Regions from separate parts of the Saccharibacillus sp. WB 17 genome, predicted to be linked through region 3. Evidence: a T-box and tRNA genes for the amino acid it is inferred to sense, from the RefSeq annotation. Region 3 holds a T-box; the other regions hold tRNA genes.

Region 1 (5,712 bases), on a different contig from region 3:
CGAACGCCTATCGCTGGAACACTTCGGCGTGCCGTTCCGGCATCGGGCTTTTTTCAATGCAAGGCTGCGTTCGACCGGAGGGCGCTACGCGCTGCGTTCGCACGATATCGATATCAATCCGAGGCAGTTGGCGGCGCACGGCGCAGAAGCGGTGGAAGGGATCATCAAGCATGAATTGTGCCATTATCACCTGCACATCGCCGGACGCGGCTACCGCCACCGGGACGCCGATTTCAAGCGCCTGCTGGCCCGGGTAGGAGGGAGCCGGTACTGTCAGGCGCTGCCGGACCCAACCAGGCGCACACTGCCGTTCAAATACAGGTTGGTCTGCGCGGACTGCGGCATGGAATACAAGCGCAAACGCCGCATGGACGTCTCGCGCTACCGCTGCGGGCGCTGCGCAGGCAATCTGCGGCTCGAAGAATTGAACGCGGACGACGTGCGGAAGATCGATTGATCGGGTATAATGGAAAAAGCTCCCGGGATTCGGGCAGCCACATTTTCCAGAAACGGGGAGATCGATCCTATGGCCAAATCGGCAGCAAGAAAAATCCGCGACAAGCGGATCAGGGAAGGCAAGCTGGACACGACGACGATGAGAAGCCCGTTTGCGCTTGCGGATCTGAGAACGCGCAAAACGAAAACGAAGCGGGAGGCGATCGGCCGTCTCAAGCACAAAGACCCTTACCAGAACCCGAACTTCACCGGAGGTGACGAGGGTTCTTTTTTATTTTACGCGGCAGATGCAAAAAGAAACGAAAAAGGGGTTGACGAAAAAATCCTGGCATGCTAAATTATATCTTGTTGAAACGTTAGCCAATGTTCCCTGATAGCTCAGTTGGTAGAGCACTCGACTGTTAATCGAGTTGTCACAGGTTCGAGTCCTGTTCGGGGAGCCATTTTTATGGAGAGATACCCAAGTGGCTATAAGGGGACCCTCTGCTAAGGGGTTAGACTGCGTTAGCGGTGCGAGGGTTCGAATCCCTCTCTCTCCGCCATATTTTTTACTCACAAGCAACTCATACACTTGATCGAATGAGGGACCTGAGAAGGTGCCTCTTTTTGTTTTCAGGAACGCCTCTTTTTCGAAAAAAGCACCCCAAATAACTTTTTAAAAATATTTTCAAAAAAAGCTTGCAATCTATCTGCTGCATTTGCTATACTCTTACTTGTGCCCAGTTGAGAAACACTGAGCCGGCAGGACAATAAGGCCCGTTGGTCAAGGGGTTAAGACACCTCCCTTTCACGGAGGTAACAGGGGTTCGAATCCCCTACGGGTCACTTTGAGCCATTAGCTCAGTTGGTAGAGCACCTGACTTTTAATCAGGGTGTCGAAGGTTCGAGTCCTTCATGGCTCACCATTTCTTTTTACTCCTCTAACAGAAATGGTGATGAACGTTCGCAAGACGAACGGTTTGAATATGCGGTAGTGGTGGAATGGCAGACACGCTATCTTGAGGGGGTAGTGGGTGTATACCCGTGGAGGTTCGAGTCCTCTCTACCGCATACGACAAAAGCGCAGACTCCTTACGGAGTCTGCGCTTTTTTGTGTGCGTAGGGATTCGGCAGCATGCCGTCCCGATGAAGCCGGTCCGCCACGGAGGCGTATTGGGGATACAGCGCGCGGATGCAATCCGGGCAAATGTCGTGCGTCAGCACGGCGCCGTTGCATTCGCCGAACGCGGGAATCCGCCAGCCGTCCGGACGGCGGATTTGGCTGCAGTGGGCACAGATGACGATCCAGGGTGCAGTCGGACTGGGGACGGGCGGCGTTGGGGCATCGTCCGAAGCGGAAGGCGTCATCGGCCGAACCTCCCTGCGCTGCCGGTCTGCGAAGGGCGGAAAGAGTCGCTCTCGGGGCGTCGGGTCTGACAAGGTGTCGGAGAAGCGGACAAGTCCAGCAGTTCGGAGACCCGTTTACGGTATTTGGCCGCTTTGCGGCTGCCGTTGATCAGGTTCGACAGGCGGGAAGGCGGAATATCGTACAGCTCGCAAAAAGATTTCTGGTCCATTTCGAGCTCCGCCAGACGCCGTTTGATTTCCCAACCGAACGGGGTGATCGGTTTTTTTCTCTGCAACGTATCGCTCCTCCTGTTCATGTGCAAACGGATGAATTATAATCGATTAGAGACGGACAAGGGATCATTTACCATAAAACGTATTATATACGCAAAGACGTGAACGTTCAATGGTAATATACGCAAATGCGTAATTATGAGCGAAAAGCGGTCGTGAGGAGGGCGTCAGTTTGCAGTCGATCTACGAACGAATCGAGCAGTTGATCAAGAGCAGCGGCATGACCAAAAAGGCGTTCGGCGAACGCCTCAATATCAGTGCGGGCAATTTGGGCGATTGGCGCAGAGGCAAATCCACGCCGAGCACGCACAAACTGATCGAGATCGCCGCCTATTTTTCGGTAAGCCTGGATTGGCTGATGACGGGCAAAGAATGGCAGCCCGAAGAAGTCAAAGAAACGGGCGGCCGTTATTTTTTTGAAAGTTTGGGGCAATCGGATTGCCAGCTGGACGAACTGACCGAAGAAGAGAAAGCGTTCATGCGCGAATACATGGCTTTTGCCGCGTACCGGAGAAGCCGCGAGGCGGACAGCGGGGAATCGCGGGATCGGGAAGACTAGCGGGAGCCGGGGAGGACGGAGGGGGAAATCCGTTTCGGCCCCGGCACGAAAAAACGCTTTGAAGCATAAGCTTCAAAGCGTTTTTTGGATAGGCGTTCCGTAAACGTCGGCGGACATGAAAGCGGGCTCCGTCGTCGTCCGTGCGCGCGACCAGCGCTCCGATGCGTCGTCGATCATTCGCATCAGCAGTTTGCGCCGGGTCACGTCGTCCAGGCTCAACAAGCGGGCGCAATGGTCGACGTACAAGGTCGTATGGTGGTACAGATAAGCCGTCACCGCTTGTTCGGGTTCGATCTCCAGATTGAAATTGATCCAGGCATAGCAGAGCGGGAGGCAGCCGAACGCTTGGCCGGTCTGGAGCGCTTCCGCGAACGGCGCGAAATTTATCCACGGGTAGAGCGATTTCGACAGCTTCAGCACTTTGCGTCCGGAGCGGCGCATCTCGGTATCGATTTCGTTCGGACAGGTTTTGGTGCGCAGGCTCCGGTCGATGCGGAACGCCGTCTCGAAATCGCCGCGGGCGAAAGCGCCGTACAGATCTTCAATCGCGCGTCCTTCGATATGCGTCAATCGGGGATGGATATACGACCGCATCACTTCTTCAAAAGCTTCGACGCCGCTCAGGCGATTGCCGTTCATATCCTCTTTAATGCAGCCGACGGGCGACGGGGACGACGTTTCGAGCAGGGTCATGTAACTGAGAAGCTTGTGTCCGCTGTGCATGATGCTGCGCCTCCTTAAAGGGATAAGTGGATGAATTTCTGTGCGTTATATAAATGTTAGGTTTTAGGATATGAAAAGGTTTTTCGTTCGTTATGCTGTTTATTTTTACATGAATATCGGTATTTGGTCAAGAAAAATGAAGAAGTAAGATCGATTTTCCGGAAAATAGTTCAATTAAATGACTCATTAAGTTATATAATATAACATTTAGAAGTGCGCGAATTAAAATCTTTTATCGGTTTTCAGTTTTTTTGAAAAAGTGGTTGACTGTATGCTTGAAATTAGGTACGATATAGAAGTTGATTCTCTCTTTGACGTGCGGTAGTGGTGGAATGGCAGACACGCTATCTTGAGGGGGTAGTGGGTGTATACCCGTGGAGGTTCGAGTCCTCTCTACCGCATACCGAAGAAGCCTGCAGATCCCGTTTTCGGGGTTTGCAGGCTTTTTTATTTTTCCGTGATCCGCCGATGCACAGAAAAGCCCTGCGCGTTCGCGAGGGCTTGTGAACTCTGGCTTGGGGTGACCCGACTCAGCCGAGCAGTTTTTCGATGTCTTTCTCCAACTGGTCCGGTGCCGTTTGCGGAGCAAAACGTTTGACCGGGCGGCCTTCTTTGTCGATCAGGAATTTGGTGAAGTTCCATTTGACCGATTTGGAACCCATCAGACCCGGCGCTTCGTCGCTCAAATATTGGAACAGGGGATGCGCGTTTTCGCCTTTGACGTCCACTTTTTCGAAGATCGGGAATTTGACGCCGTAGTTCACTTGGCAAAACTCCGCGATTTCCTCGTTGGTGCCGGGGTCCTGTTCCTTGAACTGGTTGCTTGGGAAGCCGAGAATCTCCAGGCCGCGGTCGTGGTATTTGTCGTACAGATCCTGCAAGCCCTGGAATTGCGGCGTAAATCCACATTTGCTGGCGGTGTTGACGACGAGCACCACTTTTCCTGCGTAATCGGACAGCTTGACTTCGTCCCCCTTGGACGTGCGGGCTTCGTATTCATATACGGACATATTGAATTCCTCCTCTTAAAATGATTACTCTCTTTTTGATTGTAAACAACTTAATTGAGTTTTGCAATTCGCTTTCGTTTCATTCGTCTCTGTTTGCTTTATAAATTAGATAGTTTGACAGACAGTGCATGCTTTTAAAATTTCACACGAACAGAAGGAGTGACGATATTATGGAATCTTTATATACGGCAAAAGCAACGGCCCGCAGAGGCGGAAGAAGCGGAATCGTCGAATCGGAGGACGGAGCGCTGAATTTGCAGCTGTCCGTACCGAAAGGGCTCGGAGGCGGCGGAGGCACCGGCACCAACCCGGAAGAACTGTTCGCGGCCGGCTACAGCGCCTGCTTCGAGAGCGCTCTGGCCAACATCGCCCGCAAAGAAAAGCTCGATATTCCCGATACCGAAGTGACGTGCCATATCCATATCGGCAAAGACGAGACGGACGGCGGATTCAAGCTTGCGGGCAAGCTGGAAGTGCGCATTCCGGGACTCGATCCCGACAAAGCCAAAGATCTGGTAGAAAAAGCGCATGCGTTCTGCCCGTACTCCAAAGCGACCCGCGGCAACATGGACGTGGAACTGAGCGTCGTCTAAGTCCGAACGGAAACGGAAGCCGGAAAGTGTCCCGCGAGCGGGTCTTTCCGGCTTTTTTTCGTCAAAGTCGCGCCGGACGTGCGGTTGACACGAAGGGTGAAATTCATTAAGCTATATAAGCACGCGCCGTGGGTGAAGATTGCATCCTATGACGAGACTAAGAATAACGGGTGATACGAATATGGCTTACAGACCGACTGTGGTAAATGTAGATAAGGCCGGAAGCAACGACAAGGACGGATTGTACGAGTACGTCGTGCATCTGGAAGACGGCACAATGTGCCGCGTCTTCTATAATCGTTATCCGGAGTGGAAGCTGACTCATATCAGCCGCCTGCTCAAGACCCCATGCCCGATCTGCCGCAAGGACTATATCTGCAACTGCTTCGAGAAGTTCAAGGGCGAACTCGACGCGCAGCTGCGTGACGGAAGAATTGAACAACTGCTCGCGTAATCGGACAGCGGACGTACGGGATAACCCCCGTGCGTCCGCTGTTTTTGATAGGAACCGATCTTCGGCGCCGAACGCCGGATTGGATCAAAAGCGGTTCAACGCGGCGCAGACGGTTAAACAATTCATAAGACACCCTGAAGGAAAAGCATTCATTTTGGACTGGAGGCGATCATCTTGAGCAGTGTGACTACCTGGAACCCCGACAGTAAAACGGCCGAGAAATCGGCCGTACGGACAGATGAACCGCATATCGTACTGATCGACGGCGTTTGCCATTTTTGCCAGGGAGCGGTGCGA
Region 2 (5,712 bases), on a different contig from region 3:
CACGTGATCGGCGACGGGCCGTCGCGCGAAGAGCTGGAACGGTTGGCGCAGGACTTGGGCGTGTACGATAATACGATTTTCTATGGGTATACGCTTCATCCGGAAGAGTTTATGCCGTTTTTCGATATTTTCGTGCTGCCTTCGCGGGCGGAAGCGTTCGGTTCGGTGTTCGCCGAAGCGGCGCTCTGCTGCCTGGCGCTCGTCGGAACGAGCGTCGGCGGCGTGCCCGAGCAGATCGAGCACGGCGTGAACGGGCTGCTCGTTCCGCCGGACGATCCGGCGGCGCTGGCCGACGCGCTGGAGCAGGTGATCGGCGATCCGGCCTACCGCTACGAACTGGCCCGGACCGCCTGCGAAAAAGCCAAATCGCATTATTCGCTCGACCGGGCGGCGATCGAACTCAAGCGCATGTACCTCAGTTACGAAGGCCGCGGCAGCCGCAGTTTGTAACGGACTTCGCCGGGCGGATACAGGGTTGACATGACGCGTGACCTTGAAAAAAGATAAACAAAATGCTATTTTTACGAAAACGCGTGAAAATGCCGAATCGGGAGGATTGAGGCTGTGGAAGAGTTAAAAGAACGGATCAAAAGCGAAGGCGTAATCGCCTCGCAGCAGGTGCTGAAGCTGGACGCGATCTTGAATCATCAGGTCGATCCGGCCCTGACGATGGACATGGGGCGGGCTTTCGCGTCGCGCTTCGCTTCGGAGCAGGTGACCAAAGTCGTTACGGTGGAATCGTCCGGTATCGCGGTCGCTTTTGCCGTCGCGTTGGAGCTTGGCGTGCCGATGGTGTTCGCGCGCCGCAAAAAAACGCTGCTGGCCGACCCGGATTCCTACGTGGAACGCGTGCCTTCTTTTACAAAAGGAATCGTCACCGATTTGATGCTGCCCAAACGGTTTATTAAAAAAGAAGACCGGATTTTGTTGATTGACGACATTATCGCGAACGGCGACGCCGCGCGCGGCCTCGTCAAGATTATCCATTCGGGTGAAGCGACGCTCGTGGGCGCTGGAATAGTCGTGGAGAAATGTTTCCAGTCCGGCGCGCAGAGTCTGCGGGACCAGGGAATCCGGGTGGAATCGCTCGTGCGTATCCAGTCGCTGGGCGAAGACGGAGTCGTTTTTGCGGACTGAGGGAATTTGGACAAAAGCTAAACTTCCCGCTTTACCCCTCCGATAATGTTACGTATAATGTATGGTAAGTAGGGAGAGGAGGAAGAGTAAAATGAGCGATCAAGCGGTAAACAGCGAATTTTTCATCAAAAAAGTCAACGAGGCCAAGGTGCATTTCGAGCGAGCACTCGACTGCAAGCATACGGAATTTGATGACCTTTATCCCTATATGATCGAACATCCCCAATTTTTCTGGTACAAGCGATACGTAGCGTGGTCCGAACTTCTTACGCTTGCCGATCTGTGCGAAGAACTGTCTTTCCCGTGGAGAGAAGAGTTCACGCCGCAGCAGGTCGAATATATCGAACAGCGCGTCATGTCGGCCAAAGTGCTCGACTTCTGGTTCGAGAGTACGGATTCGAAAGAACACGCCCAGCGTTAACATCGATTCCGTCCGATTCCGAGATTGTCACGCCGCTCTTCAGACCGTCCCGTTCGCGCCTGCTGCGCGAGCGGGATTTTTCGATTGGCGGCCGTTTTGCCGATTGTCTACCCCCATACCGAAGGAGGCATCACCATGCTCAGCGACGAACAATTAAACGCGTTTCGGATCTCCGGCGAAAAAGTCCGGGTCGTGCGCGACGGTCTCAAAGAAAACGATATTCGCGGCATCGTCGTGGCCTGGGACGATAAGCAGGTGCTGATCCGTCGTCCCAACCGCAACGTCGTCAAGCTCGATCGCAATTACGTCATCCAGCCTTCCAAAGAAGAACGGATCGACCTGCTGGCCGAAGATTCCGCAAGTTCCGGGAACCCGGCAGACGATGCTGCCGAGCCCCGGCCGGACGTGTCGGAATAAGACAGCGGAATAAGCCAATCGAAAAAGCCCGCCGTATCCGGTACGTACCGGATACAGCGGGCTTTATTCAATGATGCGTGAGGCGAATCTGATATGAATATATGAATCCCGGTGGGCCGTCCGCATGCCGGGGGAGGCGCTGCAGATCGACTCCGGGGAGAGAGGGGGACAAATTTACGCGTATTTTCCGGTGTGGGGCGGACGGGAAGCCGGGTTCGGGCTGTGGCTTCCGGCAGCCTGGCGTCCGCCGTACGTGCGCACCGGCGGCGCGGATAGACGGCCGGAATCGGTCACGATCGGAGCGACTTCCAGGCCCATGTACGCCCGCATTCTGAGGTCGGATTCGCGCCGGAAAGGCTCGGCGTCGATATGCAGCGTGCCGTGCAGTCCGCGGCAGAGGTAATCGGTATCGACGCCGCGTTCGGTATGCGTGACTTCGCAGATCCGGATATGGCGTTTCTTGAATTCCTTGCGCACACCGGACAGCAGCACGGCCACGCATCGGGAAGCGCCGCGAATCATTTCGGTATATAAAGGAGAAGCCTGCATCGGGGCGTCGGATTCCAGTTTCTTGGCATCATCCTCGAAAACTTTTAAAATATGCGTCAGCAGCAAATAGCTCTTGATCAGCGAAAGTTCGTCGCGCGTCGTCTGTACAGCGGTCATGCGCTTCACCACCTTGTAGGAACTTATGTTCTGTTTTTATTATAACCGAACGTATGTACGGGCGCAAGCGAACACCGGATCTTTTTTTGAAAAAGATTGACTTGCGCGGCGGGGGCATGCTATGATCTATCTTGTCGCTGCTAGCAGGCGACAATGTGAATGAGCGGTCGTGGCGGAATTGGCAGACGCGCACGGTTCAGGTCCGTGTGGGCTAACCCCCGTGGAGGTTCGAGTCCTCTCGACCGCATCACTAAGGACGAGACCCGTATTCAATGCTTCGGCAGAGGATTCGGGTCTTTTTTTATGCGTATTTTTAACAGGCTGGCAGAGGATTTCGTCGTCTTTCGTCGATTCCTTTGTCGTATAATAGAAGAAACTAAAATTTTACACAAATCGCGGAGGACACAATGAGTGAACGCATCATGGAACTGAACCGGATGGTCAATGTGTCTGCGGGCGGACATATTTTATATTTGTACGACGATGCCGACGAGTATGCGCGCAATGCGGCCGCCTATGCGGTCTCGGGCGCACAGGGCGGCGGGTTGACGATTATGATCGACCACCGCGAGCAGCTCGGGCATATTCGGGCACTCGCGGCGCCGATGCTGAGCGAAGAAGAACGGGCGCGGATCGTCTACGTGGACGCGGACGAGTTCTACGCTTCGCACGGCAGCTTCGATTACAAAACGGTCGTGAAGCATTCCGGGGAACTGCTGGCGCCTTACGAAGGGAACACGGGCGGTATGCGGACGTGGGCGCAAATCGCCTGGGACAGCGAGCACAGCGTCGAGAGCGAACTGGAACATTTCGAAGAACTGTCCGAACGGACGGTGCACAATGCCGGATTGCTGTCGGTGTGCGCTTACCGAAGCGGCTCGCTCAGCGCCGCGCTCCAGATCAAGCTGCTGAGAAGCCATGACTATGTCATGACCGACGACGAGCTCTCCGACACGGATCTGTCCGGGCGGAGCGCCGGCGCTTTGTTCCCTTCGTTGTCCGCACAGCACGAACAGGAAGAGCGCCACCGCGACGCGCAGGAGCGCTCGGAAGCGAGCGCCCGGCAGTTGGAGCGGATTATCGCGAACAATCTCGATCCGGTTGCGCTGTTCGACGAAGCGGGCCGGCTGGTCAAAGTCAACGAAGCTTTCGAGCGGATATTCGGCTGGCCCGCCGCGGAATTCGTCGGGCGCGGCGAACGGCAGCTGCGGGATCGGATCGGCCTGCACGGCGTGACGGACCATTGGCTGGACCTGCCGTCCGTCAAAGAGGCGGCGGAGGAATCGGGCATCGGGATCGGCCGGGCCAGGCAGATCGAAGCGACGGCCCGAACCCGGATCGGCGAACCGCTCGACCTGCTGCTGACCTCGTTCGCGCTCGGCGACGCCGACAAGCCGGCGGGCTGCGCGATCATCTATCGCGACATTACCGATTTCCGCAATTCGGATCGCCGGCTGCGGGAGTCGATCGAACGGTACACGTCGCTGAAGAAGCATAACCACGACGCCGTCTTTTCGATCGACCGGGAAGGCCGGGTCATCAACACGAATCCGGCGGCGCAGAGCCTGACGGGATTGAAGACCGAAGACATGATCGGCCGCCTGTTCGCCGAGTGGATGTCCGAAGGGACGCTGGAAGACATTTTGCGCGAAGCGGCGATCGGCGAAGAAACGATCCATCCTTCGATCCGGATTCGGAGCGCCGACGGAAGCGAGTCCGAAGTGCTGACGTCGACCGCCCCGATCATCGTCGGCGGCGAACACGTCGGCTGCTACATTTTGGCCAAAGACATTACCGAACACAAGCGGCTGTTGATCGAGAAGCAGACGGCCGAAGAGATGAACCAGGCCAAAAGCGAATTTCTGGCCGTGATGAGCCACGAGATCCGCACCCCGATGAACGGGGTCATCGCGCTGACGCAGCTGCTGCTGGAGACCGACGGATTGAACGACGAACAGCGCGAGTACGTGGAAGTGATCCGCCGCAGCGGCGATTCGCTGCTCGGGATCGTCAACGATATCCTCGATTTTTCCAAGATCGAAGCGGGCAAGACCGAACTGCAAAACGAACCGATGAATCTGCGCGAAGACGTGGCGCGTTCGTTCGACATCCTGCTGGCCGATGCCAGGGACAAACAGTTGGAACTGGGCTTGTCGGTAGCGCCGCGCGTGCCGGAGATCGTCGTCGCGGACCCGAACAAGCTGCGCCGGATTTTGATCAATCTGGTCGGAAACGCGATCAAATACACGGAAAAAGGCGGCGTATTCGTCTCGGTCGACAGCGAGCGAAGTGAGCGGGAAGGACATCTTCGCCTCGTGTTCCGTATTCGGGATACCGGCGTGGGCATTCCGCAGGAGCAGACGCAGTATCTGTTCGATCCTTTTTATCAGCTGGACAATTTCATGACGCGCAAGTCCGAAGGAAGCGGACTCGGCCTGGCGATCACGAAGCGGCTGATCGAGCTAATGGACGGCGAAATCGGGGTCCGTTCCAAACCGGGCGAAGGATCGGTGTTCCATTTTACGATCGAGGCGACCCTGCCGGACTTCGATCAGCGCCCTGCGGACGATCTCTCGTCGCTGCCTCTTCCGGCGAAGCAGCCGGTCGCTTTGCGCGTGCTCGTCGCCGAAGACAACCGGGTCAACCAACTGGTGATGGAACGGCTGCTCGGCCGCCTCGGCTACGAATCCGATCTGGCCCGCGACGGCCAGGAAGCGGTGGAAGCCGTGGCCCGGAGACGCTACGACGTCATTTTGATGGACGTACGCATGCCGCGGATGGACGGATTCGAAGCGGTGCGCCGCATTCGCGAACAGCCCCCGGCGTGGGGCAGCCCTTATATCGTCGCGGTTACCGCGAACGCGATGCAGGGCGACCGGCAGCGCTGCCTGGACGCCGGCATGGACGAATACATGAACAAACCGATCGACGCGAAACGGCTGGCGGAGCTGCTGCATGAAGCGGAGCGGCATATTCGGCAATCGGAATAAAATAGTGGTAAAATAAAAAGTGAAGCTCATAGATCGACAGACGGCAAGAACCCATGAGGAGGCAAGGAAAGATGATCGATT
Region 3 (5,712 bases):
CCACGCCGAGATCGTACAGCACTTTATGCCAGAATCTTGCGTACAGCAGATGCAGAACCGCGTGTTCCGCGCCGCCGATATACAGATCGACCGGCAGCCAGTGATCCAGCTTCTCTTTGCTGCACAGCTCCTGATCGTTGGTCGGATCGAGGTAGCGCAGATAATACCAGCAGCTGCCGGCCCACTGCGGCATCGTGTTCGTCTCGCGGCGGGCTTTCATGCCCGTCTCGGGATCGATGACGTTGACCCAGTCGGTCGCGTTCGCAAGCGGCGATTCGCCGGTGCCCGACGGCTTGATCTCGTCCATTTCCGGCAGCAGCAGCGGCAGGCTGTCTTCCGGCACGGTCTTCATGCTGCCGTCTTCCAGATGCAGAATCGGAATCGGCTCGCCCCAGTAGCGCTGACGGCTGAACAGCCAATCGCGCAGACGGTAAGTCGTTTTGCCTGCGCCTTTGCCGCCTTCTTCCAGCCATTGTATCATGCGCGCGATCGCGTCTTCCTTGTTCAGGCCGTCGAGGAAGCCGGAGTTGACGTGTTCGCCTTCGCCCGTATACGCTTCTTGTTCGATATCGCCGCCTTTGACGACTTCGATGATCGAAATGCCGAATTTCTTGGCGAATTCCCAGTCGCGCACGTCGTGGCCCGGTACGGCCATGATCGCGCCGGTGCCGTAAGCGGCCAGCACGTAATCGGCGATCCAGATCGGCAGTTTCGCGCCGTTTACCGGATTGACCGCATAAGCGCCGGTGAACACGCCGCTTTTGTCTTTGTTCAGGTCGGTCCGCTCCAGGTCGCTTTTATGCGAAGCTTTTTCCTGGTACGCTTTGACCGCTTCTTTTTCGTGCTCGGTCGTAATGACGTCCACGAGCGGATGCTCCGGCGCCAGCACGCAGTACGTCGCGCCGTACAGCGTGTCCGGACGGGTCGTGAACACGTCGATCGACTCGTTCGTACCTTCCACCTGGAACGTCACTTCCGCGCCTTTGGACTTGCCGATCCAGTTGCGCTGCATGTCCTTGATGCTTTCCGCCCAATCCAGTTCGTCCAGATCTTCCAGCAGGCGGTCGGCATATTCGGTAATTTTCAGCATCCACTGACGCATCGGCTTGCGGATGACCGGATGGCCGCCGCGCTCGCTTTTGCCGTCGATAACTTCTTCGTTCGCCAGCACCGTACCGAGCGCGGGACACCAGTTCACCGGAATCTCGGCGACGTAAGCGAGTCCTTTGTTGTACAGCTGAATAAAGATCCACTGCGTCCATTTAAAATATTCCGGGTCGGTCGTGCTGATCTCGCGGTCCCAGTCATACGAGAAGCCCAGCGATTTGATCTGACGGCGGAAGTTGTTGATGTTCTGAATCGTAAATTCGCGCGGATGGCCGCCTTTGTCGATCGCGTACTGCTCGGCCGGCAGACCGAACGCGTCCCAGCCCATCGGGTGCATGACGTTGTAGCCTTTCATCCGTTTGTAGCGCGACACGATGTCCGTGGCGGTCATGCCTTCCGGGTGACCGACGTGCAGGCCGGCGCCGGACGGATACGGGAACATGTCCATCGCGTAAAATTTCGGTTTGGAACGATCGGCGTCGTCTGTTTTGAACGTTTTTTCCTCGTCCCATTTTTGCTGCCATTTCGGTTCGATCGTCTGGGCGCGGTAACCTTGCGGACCGCTTCCCTGCTCGTATCTTTCGCTCATCGTCATCTGTCCCCTTCGCTTCTGAAATCAAAAAGCCCCCCGTCTCCAGCGTCAACGACGCTAGGGACGAGAGGCGCTGCTTCCCGTGGTACCACCCTAGTTAGCGGCCGAATGTTCTCTGCTGCCGCTCACTTAAGCATCCGTTATCGGGGATGAGCCGATGCGACTTACCGCGCGCATGCCGGTCATACCGGACGTGCCGCATTCTGCCGCATATCTCCGAGGCGAGTTCGTACAGGGTTCGCTGCCGGCTTCCACCATCCGCCGACTCTCTTGGAAACGTACCGCTGCCTACTGCTCCTCATCATCGACGAGTTTTTTTACCTGTGCAATGCCCCTATTATATAGAAAACAAACGCAAAAAGTCAATGACTCCGCGCCTTCCGCTCTCAAGCTGTGGTATACTGGTAGGCGCACTCGAAGCACTTGAGGAGGAATTTTCATATGTTCACACCCGAACAGGTCAAACCGTTTATCACGCACGCCGACCCGCTCGTCAGCAACGCGGCGATCCGGTTTTTGGCCGAGACGTATAAATACCCGCAGGACATCTCCGCGCTGGTACTGGAGAAACTGGTCGCCGCCCCGCGCAAAGAAGACGTGTATCTGCACCGCGCCGCGGCTTTTCCGCAGACCAAAATCACGGTACAGGCGATGCTCCATCTGCTCAAAGCGAATCTCGTGACCGGCAACGCGCGCCTCTTCCTGTCCCGCATGCTGCTCGGCAGCAGCCCGGAACTGCTCAAGCCCCATCTGGCGGCGATCCGGGAGCTGGACGAAGACTGGCAAGGCGAAGCGGCCGAGCGCGTGCGCGTATCGGAATTGACCGACGAATGGGTCCGCCGTCTTTTTAATGAAGAAACGCAAAAAAACAGCGGCCTCGATTACGGCGAGATCGACTACGATACGCTCGATCTGCTGCTGGGCGAAATGATCGAACGCGAGATGCTGCAGCCGCGCGAGACGATGGACGAACTGCAGGAACAGTACACCAAAGACCCGGCATCCGTCCGCACGGTGTACCTGATGCAGGCGGCCGGCAAATTGAAGATCGCGTACGCGCTGCCGCTGTTCTACGACGCGCTCAAGTCCGACAACGATCTCGTGGCCGAACAGGCCGCCGATGCGCTCGTTCGCGTCGGCAGCGAAGAAGTGGTCGAGAAGCTGGTACAGATGTACGCCGAGGAAAAAGACGGCTTCCTGCTGCTCGGCATCGTCGATATTCTGTCGCGTATCCTGCTGCCGTCCGCCGAAGAAGCCTTGATTGCCCTGCTTGAAAAAGAAGACCATTTCACCCGCATCGCCAAACTCGCCGACGGCCTGTGCCGCCTCGGCTCCGAGCAGGCGCTGCCGGTCGTGCAGGAACTCGTGAAGATCGGCTACGACAAAGACTACGTCGAACTGAAAGAGTCGGTCTACGCCTGCTGCGTCATGATGGGCCGCCTGCTGCCCGAGCTCGACGAATGGCGCCGCGAGATCGCGGCCGAAGACGAAGAACGGGCGAAGAAATTGCAGCGTTAAACACTAACGTGATACTCCCCTGGCCCCCGGCGAATCCGACATCGGCCGGGAACGCGCCAAGCCCAAGCCGAATACGCCAAGCAAAAAGAGCAGACCGCGGTCTGCTCTTTTTGCTGTCGGGCAAGCGGCACGCGCCGGGCGCAGCGGCGGGGAGTATGGCCCGCTGCCCGGAGTCAGCGCACCAACACCGACGAGACGAACATCCCCGCGAACAGGATCAGGATGACGACCGGCATCATCGCCATGCCAAGCGATCCGACGACGAGGCCGACGAGCAGCGGAATGACGGTGGAACCGGTATACGCGCTCGCCATTTCAAGGCTGATGACGCTTTGCGAAGCTTTTTTGCCAAATCGTTCCGGCGTCATATGCACGAGGCTCGGATAGATCGGCGCGCCGCCGAAGCCGAGCACGAACAATCCGACTCCCGCCAGCAGAAGACTCGAAGAACCGATTAATACGATCAACCCCGCAGCGCCGATCAGGATGCCGTAGCGGATCAGCCGTTTGGCGGATAGCTGTTCGGACAAAAAGCCCGACAGGACGCGGCCGACGATGATGCCGATAAAATACAGCGACGAATACGCCGCGGCTTCGTTGACAGCCAACCCTTTGCCGGCGATCAGATAAGACGCCGCCCATAAGCCGATTGCCGTCTCCGAACCGTTATAGAGCAGCATCACGAGCATGGCGGGCTTGACTCCCTGAATACGGGAAGCTTCGCGGCCGCTCATGTACTTGGGCTCTTCTTCTTCCGGCTGTACGCGGCTCTCGAATATTTTCCACAGCGGCAGCGCCAGCAGCAGCACGGCGACGAGCCCCAGCAGGATCAGCGCGACCGTCATGAATCCGCCGCGCCAGTCTTCGCCGCCGCGCAGATGCGCCGCCATCACCAGCGGACCGGCCGTCGCGCCGATCCCCCAGAAGCAGTGCAGCCAGCTCATATGCTTGGCTTTGAAGTGCAGCGCCACGTAATTGCTGAGCGCCGCATCGACCGCGCCCGCCCCGAATCCGAGCAGCACCGCGCCGACAAGCAGCAGTGCGAAGTTCGGCACAAGCGCGTAGCAGACGAGCGCAAGCGCTGTCGACAGCAGGCTGCACGCGACCACTTTGCCCGTGCCGAACCGGTACAGCAGCTTGTTCGCCAGCAGGCTGGACGCGACCGTGCACAGCGAGACGACGAACGGGACGAGGCCCGCCATTTCCGTCGTCGCGTTCAAGTCCGACTTCATGACCGGCCAGGCGCTGCCAAGCAGCGAATCGGGCAGACCCAAGCCGATAAAAGCCAAATAAATCATAATAAGCAGCAAAGTAATCATAGTTCTTCACGAAGAAACTCCGAATATGGACCGACAGGTATTCGGAATTTCCGCTCCCCTCCGTTTGATGTTCGGTCCGAAATCCAAACTATCATAATAGAGGGTATAATCATAGAGAGAAACGTTCCTTGAGGGGAAGCTTCTCCAATCCGAATTACATAAAGGAGGAATTTTGTTTGAATCCGTCCGATTTCCAACATTTCCGCTGGTTGAACGAAAGCAAGATCCGTTTCGAAGAGCATCGAATCGTTCTGGAAGCTCCTGCGAACAGCGATTTTTTCTGCAATCATGGGAATGCTTCCGAAGAAGGGACGACTCCCGAATCGCTCACGAACGCTCCTTTCTTTTACACGGAAGCGGAAGGCGATTTTGTGATGCGGGTCAAAGTCGAACACGACTTCAAAGACGTCTACGATTCCGCTTCGGTCATGGTCATGCAGGACTTGAACGTCTGGGCCAAACTCTGCTTGGAGCGTACCGATTTCGCAACGAATGCGGTGGTCAGCGTCGTCACCAATCAAGTATCCGACGATGCCAACGGCAGCAATCTGGACAGCAAGCAGGCCTGGCTTCAGATCGCACGCGTCGGTCCGTCGTTCGCTTTCCACTATTCGGCAGACGGGATTCGCTACGATATGATTCGCTACTTCACGCTGCCTGTCGGCGATACGGTCAAAGTCGGATTCGTGCCTCAGGCCCCGACCGGACAAGGCGGAGAACGCATCTATTCGGACTTTTCGCTGGAAGCCAAGACGGTCAAAAATATTCGGGCCGGAATCTGATCCCGAACCGCAAACCGAGACCGAATACAAAAAAAGAAACCCCCGACTGCCGATTGGACAGTCGAGGGTTTCTTCAGGTCGCATACAACGATCGCTTGGATTTCTCCGCGTCGCCCCGAGTCAAAGCTTGCGCCTTTACTGCTGCGCTTCCATTTTCGCTTTGTACGCGTCCAGCTGTTTTTGCAGCTCGGCTTTGACTTTGTCATAGCCGGCCGTTTTGAGCTTGGCGCGGAATTCTTCGACGGCCTGTGCCGGATCGGCGACTTTGCCGAAGTTGATCGCGGGACCGAGTTCGCCGGCGACCTGCGAGATGGCTGTCAGCTCACTTTCGACCGGTGTTTTGTCGAAGACGAATTGACCGTACGGATAAGGGATCTTGATCTTGTCGTATTCG
Region 4 (5,712 bases), on a different contig from region 3:
GCTGCTCCTCCCGAAGGCGGGGCGCCGTTATTTTCTGCGTCATCTGCTTCTCTCCTCTCGTATACCGTGTATCGTTCCTGTCTTGCGCTGGCCTGATTGTATCATACGTATGTAAAAAGAACCGCGCGCCCCGACGTTTGCACGTCCGAAGCTGCACGGTTCTTCTGCCGTTCGGGGTTCATTCAAGCCGAATGCCGGGGTCTGCCTTATTCCGGCTTCGGCCCCTGTATCCGACCCGGTACGTGGACAACGCACTAGATCAGCTTATGCCGATACCATTTGTTGCCCATGAACCGCCAGACGAACACGCCGCCGCGAATCGCCCATTCGGCGTTCATCGCAATCCAGACGCCGAGGATGCCCATATCCAGCACGATGCCGAGAATGTAGCCCAGCACGACGCGGAACAGCCACATCGACAGCATGGACACGAGCGAAGTGAACTTGGCGTCTCCCGCCGCGCGCAGCGCCGACGGAATCATGAAGCTGATCGACCACAGCGGAATCTGCGCGAGCGCGTTGACGAGCACGATCAGGAAGATGTCGTCCACGATCTCTGCCGGCGGATTGAACAACCCGACGAGCGGATAGAACAGCGCCATCACGAGCACGGTCATCAGGACGTAAAAAACAGAGCCGAGCGCGACGAACGATTTGGTCAGCTTTTTCGCATCCTTCAAATCCCGCCGCCCGATACACTGTCCGACGACCGTGATCAGCGTCAGCGAAAGCGCGTTGGCCGGAATCTGCATCACGCCGGCCAGCGAACCGCTGATCGCGTTGGTCGCGATCGCGTACGTGCCCATGCTGACGATGAAGATTTGGGTCAGGATTTTGCCGCCGTTGAAAAACATCTGTTCCGCCGCGAACGGCATGCCGATGCCCAGCACTTTTTTGAACATATCGAGCCCGACGTGGAAAAAATCCCGGATACGCAGCCGCAGTTCGGCGTCGATCCGGATCAGGTAATAGACCGCGCAGGCCGCCGCCAGGTAGCGCGAGATGTTAACCGACAGCGTCATGCCGAACACGCCCATATCGAGCACGTTGATGAACAGCAGGTTCAAGCCGACATACGGCAGGTTCATGACGAGCGACAGGGCGAGCGAAGCCCGGGAACGCCCGATGCCGCGCAGCGCGCCGCAGACCGCTTCGACAAACGCCAGGCCCATGTACGAAAACCCGCTGCCGATCATATAGATACGCGCCAGTTCCTTGACCGCCGGTTCCGCCGAGCCGAACAGCAGGTTCAGCAGCGGATTGTGGAAGACGATCATGAACAAGCCGATAAACAGCGCGAGGACCGAGACGACCGAAGCCGCTCCGGCCGTCGCTTTGGACACCATGATCGAATTGCCGCTCCCTTTGTACTGCGCGACGACGACCGTCCCGCCCGTGGCGACCGCCACGAAGATGCTGAGCAGGAAAATGTTCAGCGAATCGACCATGTTGACCGCGCTGATCGCGTCCACTCCCGCCGAACTGATCATCGCCGTGTTGATCATATGCAGCCCGACGATAAACACCTGATCGACGAGCAGCGGGACGAACAGCCCGATGATCTGCCTGTAATCGATCGACCGGCCCGACAAATATTTCTCCAGAAGCCTGACGCCCCATCCCGTTCGTATGCCGCTTTCCGCCATCTCCAACCCTTCTTTTTCACGTATTTTGACCGCTTGCTTGTGCCAAACACAAAAACGCCCTGCTCGCCGATGCGGCCGTAGGGCGTGACTGACTTCTCGTAATCGTTCCTTGCGGATGCCGAAGCGGCATCCCGCCCGCGAAATCGGCTTGCAACAAGCCGCGTGCGACCCTGGGTCAGTTCCGCCACGTGTGCAAATATATCACGATTCCGCGCAAAGGACAAGGCGTTCGGACACGCGGAAATCTCTGCTATCCGCTTGCGGGACGCGGGTTACAGCCTCGATTTGACCTGCTCCAGCAGCGCATGCAGCGCTTCCGCTTCTTCCGGCTTCAGCCCTGCCGTGATCCGCTGTTCGAGTTCGACGAACATGCGGTCGAATTCCGGAATCAGCGCTTTCGCTTTCTTCGTCACGTACACCTTTTTCTGGCGCTCGTTGCCTTCGGGCACGATCCGCTTCACATACCCTTTCTTCTCCAGCCCCTGCAGCATGCTGCTGACGCTTGCGCCGGTCCGGTTAAAATGCTTGGCCAGCTCGGTCTGGATGATGCCGTCTTCCCGGAACCGATAGATGTAGCCGAGCATCTGCCCCTGCTGCGCGTTCATGCCGAGCTCGGCCAGCCGGCCGTCAGACGCCGACTTGAGCTTCGTCCCGATCTCGCGCAGCAGATCCGACACCGGCGTCGCCGCTTCCGCTCCATCGCCCGTTTCCCCGCCGGACTCGTCCGCGCGTCCCGCCGGTTCAGGCGAATGCGCCGCAGACGGCTCTGCCGCGGGATCGCTCCCATCCGGAGAGTCTGCACCGCCGGCCTTTTCCAGAGCAGCCAGCTCTGCCTGTTTGGCTTTTTTCGCTTTGGCGGCGTTTTTCTCGCTTTTGGACTTTTTCGTTTTTTTCGAAGGTCCGTCTTTGTCGCTCATGCTCGATCGCCCCTTCCCGGGTGCTTGCGGATTGTAAGGTTAGATCCTTATACTGTAGATCCTCATACTGTTAGAAGGCTAACTATGTCAAGACTATAACCGTCGGGGGTCTGACTGTCAAACGTCTGACCACGCAAAAAAAGGCCCGAACCTTCGATTATCCATCGAAAGTTCGGACCTTTTCTTAAAAGGGATGCGGTCGAGAGGACTCGAACCTCCACGGGGGTTAGCCCACACGGACCTGAACCGTGCGCGTCTGCCAATTCCGCCACGACCGCATATCTTGATGGCTGCGATTACCTCGCGAGCACAAGAAATAATATATCACGATCCGAAGAAGTTGACAAGCATTCTTGTTAAACTTTTTTGAGAATCTCGTTAATTTCCTGTTCAAGCACGAGATAACGATGGGTACTGCGCATGATCGGTACCTTGGTCAGCTTGTTTTTGTCCACGTATACTTTCATCTGATCCTTGGTCAGGCCCAGCAGGCTGCCCGCTTCCGTAACCGTCAGCACCTGTTCGTTGCTTGTCGCGTTGAACGTCTTTTTGACCTTTAGATTCCAATCCTGGAATGTACTCAATAGATCGACCTCCTGTTTAGGAAAATGTGAACGCTCGGGTATGAATCTCTCTATTATACCACACTGCGGCGATCTAAAGGGTTAAATAAAAAAACAGGAAGGAACGGCTGCCTGTTCCTTCCTGTTTTCGTTCGCGTTTTTGCACTGAAAGCTCAAGCTTCCCAAGTGTTCCGGCGGCGTTCCACTATTTCCTTCTACTGTTCACTTCTAACTTTTACTTCAATTGGCTTCTGCGATTTACTTCGCCGGCCGGGCCAAAGCTGCCGCCTGCTCCGGCGTCAGCGCGCCTGCGTACACGTTCAATTCGTCCAGTTGGCCTTTGAACGCGGCGTCCCACCAGTTTACGCCCAGCGCGAACGTGCGGTTCGCGCCTTCCGTGAACAGGTCCGGGAAGCCGGTGCCGGAAAACTTGCGCTCGCCGTCCACGTACACGGTCAACGTGCCTTTGTCGACCGAGAACGCCAAATGCGACCAGGTGCCGGCCGGAATCTTCGTGCCGGTCACGCCGTCGTACCAACTGGCGCTGCCGGACCAGAGCATCGTCTGGTCGCCGACCGAGCCTTTGGGCAGCAGGCTCAGCCAATGCGTCTCGTCTTTGGCGCCGAAGAACGTCGGCGTGAAGGACGTGAGCTGCTCGGGCTTCACCCAGAGCGAGACGGAATACGACGCGCTCCCGATCAGGTTGCTTGGCAGGCTCACGCCGGAAGCGCCGTCCAATACGAGCGCTTGTCCGGCGGCGCCGTCCGCGTAGCTGACGCGGCCGCCTTCTTTGCCGATCCGGTCGCCGGTGACGGTGCCGTCCGCGAACGCGCCCTGTCCGTCGGACAGGTTGTTCTCGAACGAATAGGAAGCCGTCAAGGCGGCATTGGCATACGGCACGACGGTAATGTCGAACGTGACCGCCCTGCTCACGCTGCCTTTGGCGATCGTCGCGGTCAGCACGGCCTGGCCGGCCGGTTCGCCTTCGGCCGGACGTGTCACCTGGCCCGTCGAAGAGACGACGCCTGCTTCGGAACTGCTCCACGCGATCGACGTGCCGCGGCTGCCGACGGTCGGCAGCTTCAGGTCCGCGGTGACCCGGCTCGTATCGCCGAGCGTCAGGCCTGCCGCCACGTTCGCGACGACCTGCTCGTCGTTCAGATCGGCCAGGCGTGTGCCCCACGCCGATTCGCCCGACTCCGATACCGCGGTGAACGTCATGACGTTCGTTTGCGACACCGGGTCCCACTGACGCAGAAAGACGCCGTCGAATTCTTCGCCGCCGAGCGTCAGCTTGGCTTTGTTGTCGGCGTTTTTGCGCCATTTGCCTTCAAGCGCGCCCGTGACGGTGCCGTCGTCATTGAGCGTGATCGACTCCGGTTCCTCGATCGCGCCGGAATAGGCTTTGCCGTGGTTCACGTAGCGGTAATCGCCGGCGATCCCGTCTTTTTTCACCTTGTCCAGCGTCTCTCCGCCATACCGGTACGGCGCTACGACCGGCCAGCCGTCCTTGTTCATGAACATCTGGTGGATGCGCAGCTCGTGCAGTTCGCCCTGCTGCGGGAAACGGGTATGGAACACGAGGAACATCTGCCCGTTCTTGTCCGTGTAGACGGAGTTGTGTCCCGCCGAGACGTATCCGTAACCGGCGCCCGTGCCCGGATCGCCCGCTTCGCGTTCGAACAGGAAGTTGCCGATCAGCTTGTTGCCGATCTCGGTATTCTCCGTGGCCGCCGGCAGCACCGCGTTCTGACCGAGCGAGTCGGTGTACGGGCCGTCGATGTTCTTGGAGCGGAATACGCGCATATTATAGCCGCCGTCCGCGCCCAGCCAGCCGTAGGTCACGTACAGATAATACTGGCGCGTGCTTTTGTTATATTCGATGTACGGGCCTTCGCCCGATTTGCCGTACCCGCCCGCGATCTTCGTGCCGAAGTAGCGGTCGATCGGGCGTCCGTCCTTGGTCGTGCCGTCTTTGCCCGGGAAAATAGGTTGGCCGGTCTTCGGATCGATCTCCAGCAGGAAAATGCCGCCCGACCACGAACCGTACGTCATCCACAGCTTGCCTTGGCTATCGTAGGAAAGGGCGGCGTCGATCGCGTTCGGATATTGTTGGTTGTTGTACGAACCGTCCGCATTGAACCAGTCGTCTTTCTCGCCGGCAAGCTTGCCTGCGCCGATCAGTTCGTCGATATGCGTGCTGGTCCACTTTTTGTTCACTTTGCTGTCTTTGTCGTACGCTTCGTTCTCCGTAAAGCCGGAGTAGACGACCGTGCCGCCGTACTCGTACGGACCTTCGATCTGCTTGGATACCGCGAAGCCGAGCGCCGAGCGGATATAGGTCGAAGACGCGCTGTAGTAGGTCATGTACGCGCCTTTGGAGCCGTCTTTGTTCACGTAGTCCTTGTTCCAGAACACGTCCGGCGCCCAGACCGAGAAGCCGCCTTTGCTGTCCGAATCGTTTTCTCCGGCCCATGCGAACGAACCCGCCAGGTTTTTGGACAGATCTCCGTAGATGGCATTGCCCGGAGTCTTGTAACCGTTTGCAAAAGAAGTCCAATGCATCAGGTCGGTCGACTTCGCCGC

Evidence for each region. A T-box is a leader RNA that pairs with one kind of tRNA and senses whether it is charged. The one in region 3 lies ahead of leuS (leucine--tRNA ligase), so its partner is inferred to be a tRNA-Leu.
Region 1: it encodes a tRNA-Leu, which carries the amino acid that the T-box ahead of leuS (leucine--tRNA ligase) is inferred to sense. The anticodon was not compared.
Region 2: it encodes a tRNA-Leu, which carries the amino acid that the T-box ahead of leuS (leucine--tRNA ligase) is inferred to sense. The anticodon was not compared.
Region 4: it encodes a tRNA-Leu, which carries the amino acid that the T-box ahead of leuS (leucine--tRNA ligase) is inferred to sense. The anticodon was not compared.

What each region holds. Positions count from the first base shown of each region.
Region 1 covers NZ_VPFK02000014.1:38,718-44,429, reverse strand. The annotation lists gene FTE24_RS06160 (SprT family protein) at 1-457, shown strand, start outside; gene FTE24_RS06155 (hypothetical protein) at 527-793, shown strand; tRNA gene FTE24_RS06150 (tRNA-Asn) at 824-899, shown strand; tRNA gene FTE24_RS06145 (tRNA-Ser) at 907-998, shown strand; tRNA gene FTE24_RS06140 (tRNA-Glu) at 1,210-1,281, shown strand; tRNA gene FTE24_RS06135 (tRNA-Lys) at 1,286-1,361, shown strand; tRNA gene FTE24_RS06130 (tRNA-Leu) at 1,424-1,506, shown strand; gene FTE24_RS06125 (hypothetical protein) at 1,528-1,803, opposite strand; gene FTE24_RS06120 (hypothetical protein) at 1,800-2,078, opposite strand; gene FTE24_RS06115 (helix-turn-helix domain-containing protein) at 2,249-2,635, shown strand; gene FTE24_RS06110 (urease accessory protein UreF) at 2,708-3,358, opposite strand; tRNA gene FTE24_RS06105 (tRNA-Leu) at 3,677-3,759, shown strand; gene FTE24_RS06100 (glutathione peroxidase) at 3,889-4,368, opposite strand; gene FTE24_RS06095 (organic hydroperoxide resistance protein) at 4,539-4,961, shown strand; gene FTE24_RS06090 (hypothetical protein) at 5,143-5,415, shown strand; gene FTE24_RS06085 (thiol-disulfide oxidoreductase DCC family protein) at 5,599-5,712, shown strand, end outside.
Region 2 covers NZ_VPFK02000041.1:89,247-94,958, reverse strand. The annotation lists gene FTE24_RS18690 (glycosyltransferase) at 1-450, shown strand, start outside; gene FTE24_RS18685 (xanthine phosphoribosyltransferase) at 565-1,137, shown strand; gene FTE24_RS18680 (hypothetical protein) at 1,229-1,558, shown strand; gene FTE24_RS23350 (hypothetical protein) at 1,694-1,975, shown strand; gene FTE24_RS18675 (hypothetical protein) at 2,150-2,641, opposite strand; tRNA gene FTE24_RS18670 (tRNA-Leu) at 2,805-2,888, shown strand; gene FTE24_RS18665 (PAS domain S-box protein) at 3,049-5,631, shown strand; gene pepV (dipeptidase PepV) at 5,703-5,712, shown strand, end outside.
Region 3 covers NZ_VPFK02000046.1:169,084-174,795, reverse strand. The annotation lists gene leuS (leucine--tRNA ligase) at 1-1,696, opposite strand, end outside; T-box leader at 1,756-2,013, opposite strand; gene FTE24_RS21780 (HEAT repeat domain-containing protein) at 2,141-3,217, shown strand; gene FTE24_RS21775 (MFS transporter) at 3,391-4,527, opposite strand; gene FTE24_RS21770 (DUF1349 domain-containing protein) at 4,713-5,318, shown strand; gene FTE24_RS21765 (ABC transporter substrate-binding protein) at 5,454-5,712, opposite strand, start outside.
Region 4 covers NZ_VPFK02000042.1:94,841-100,552, reverse strand. The annotation lists gene FTE24_RS19150 (pentapeptide repeat-containing protein) at 1-43, opposite strand, end outside; gene FTE24_RS19145 (MATE family efflux transporter) at 255-1,646, opposite strand; gene FTE24_RS23365 (MarR family winged helix-turn-helix transcriptional regulator) at 1,919-2,563, opposite strand; tRNA gene FTE24_RS19135 (tRNA-Leu) at 2,758-2,841, opposite strand; gene FTE24_RS19130 (helix-turn-helix domain-containing protein) at 2,920-3,147, opposite strand; gene FTE24_RS19125 (LamG-like jellyroll fold domain-containing protein) at 3,385-5,712, opposite strand, start outside.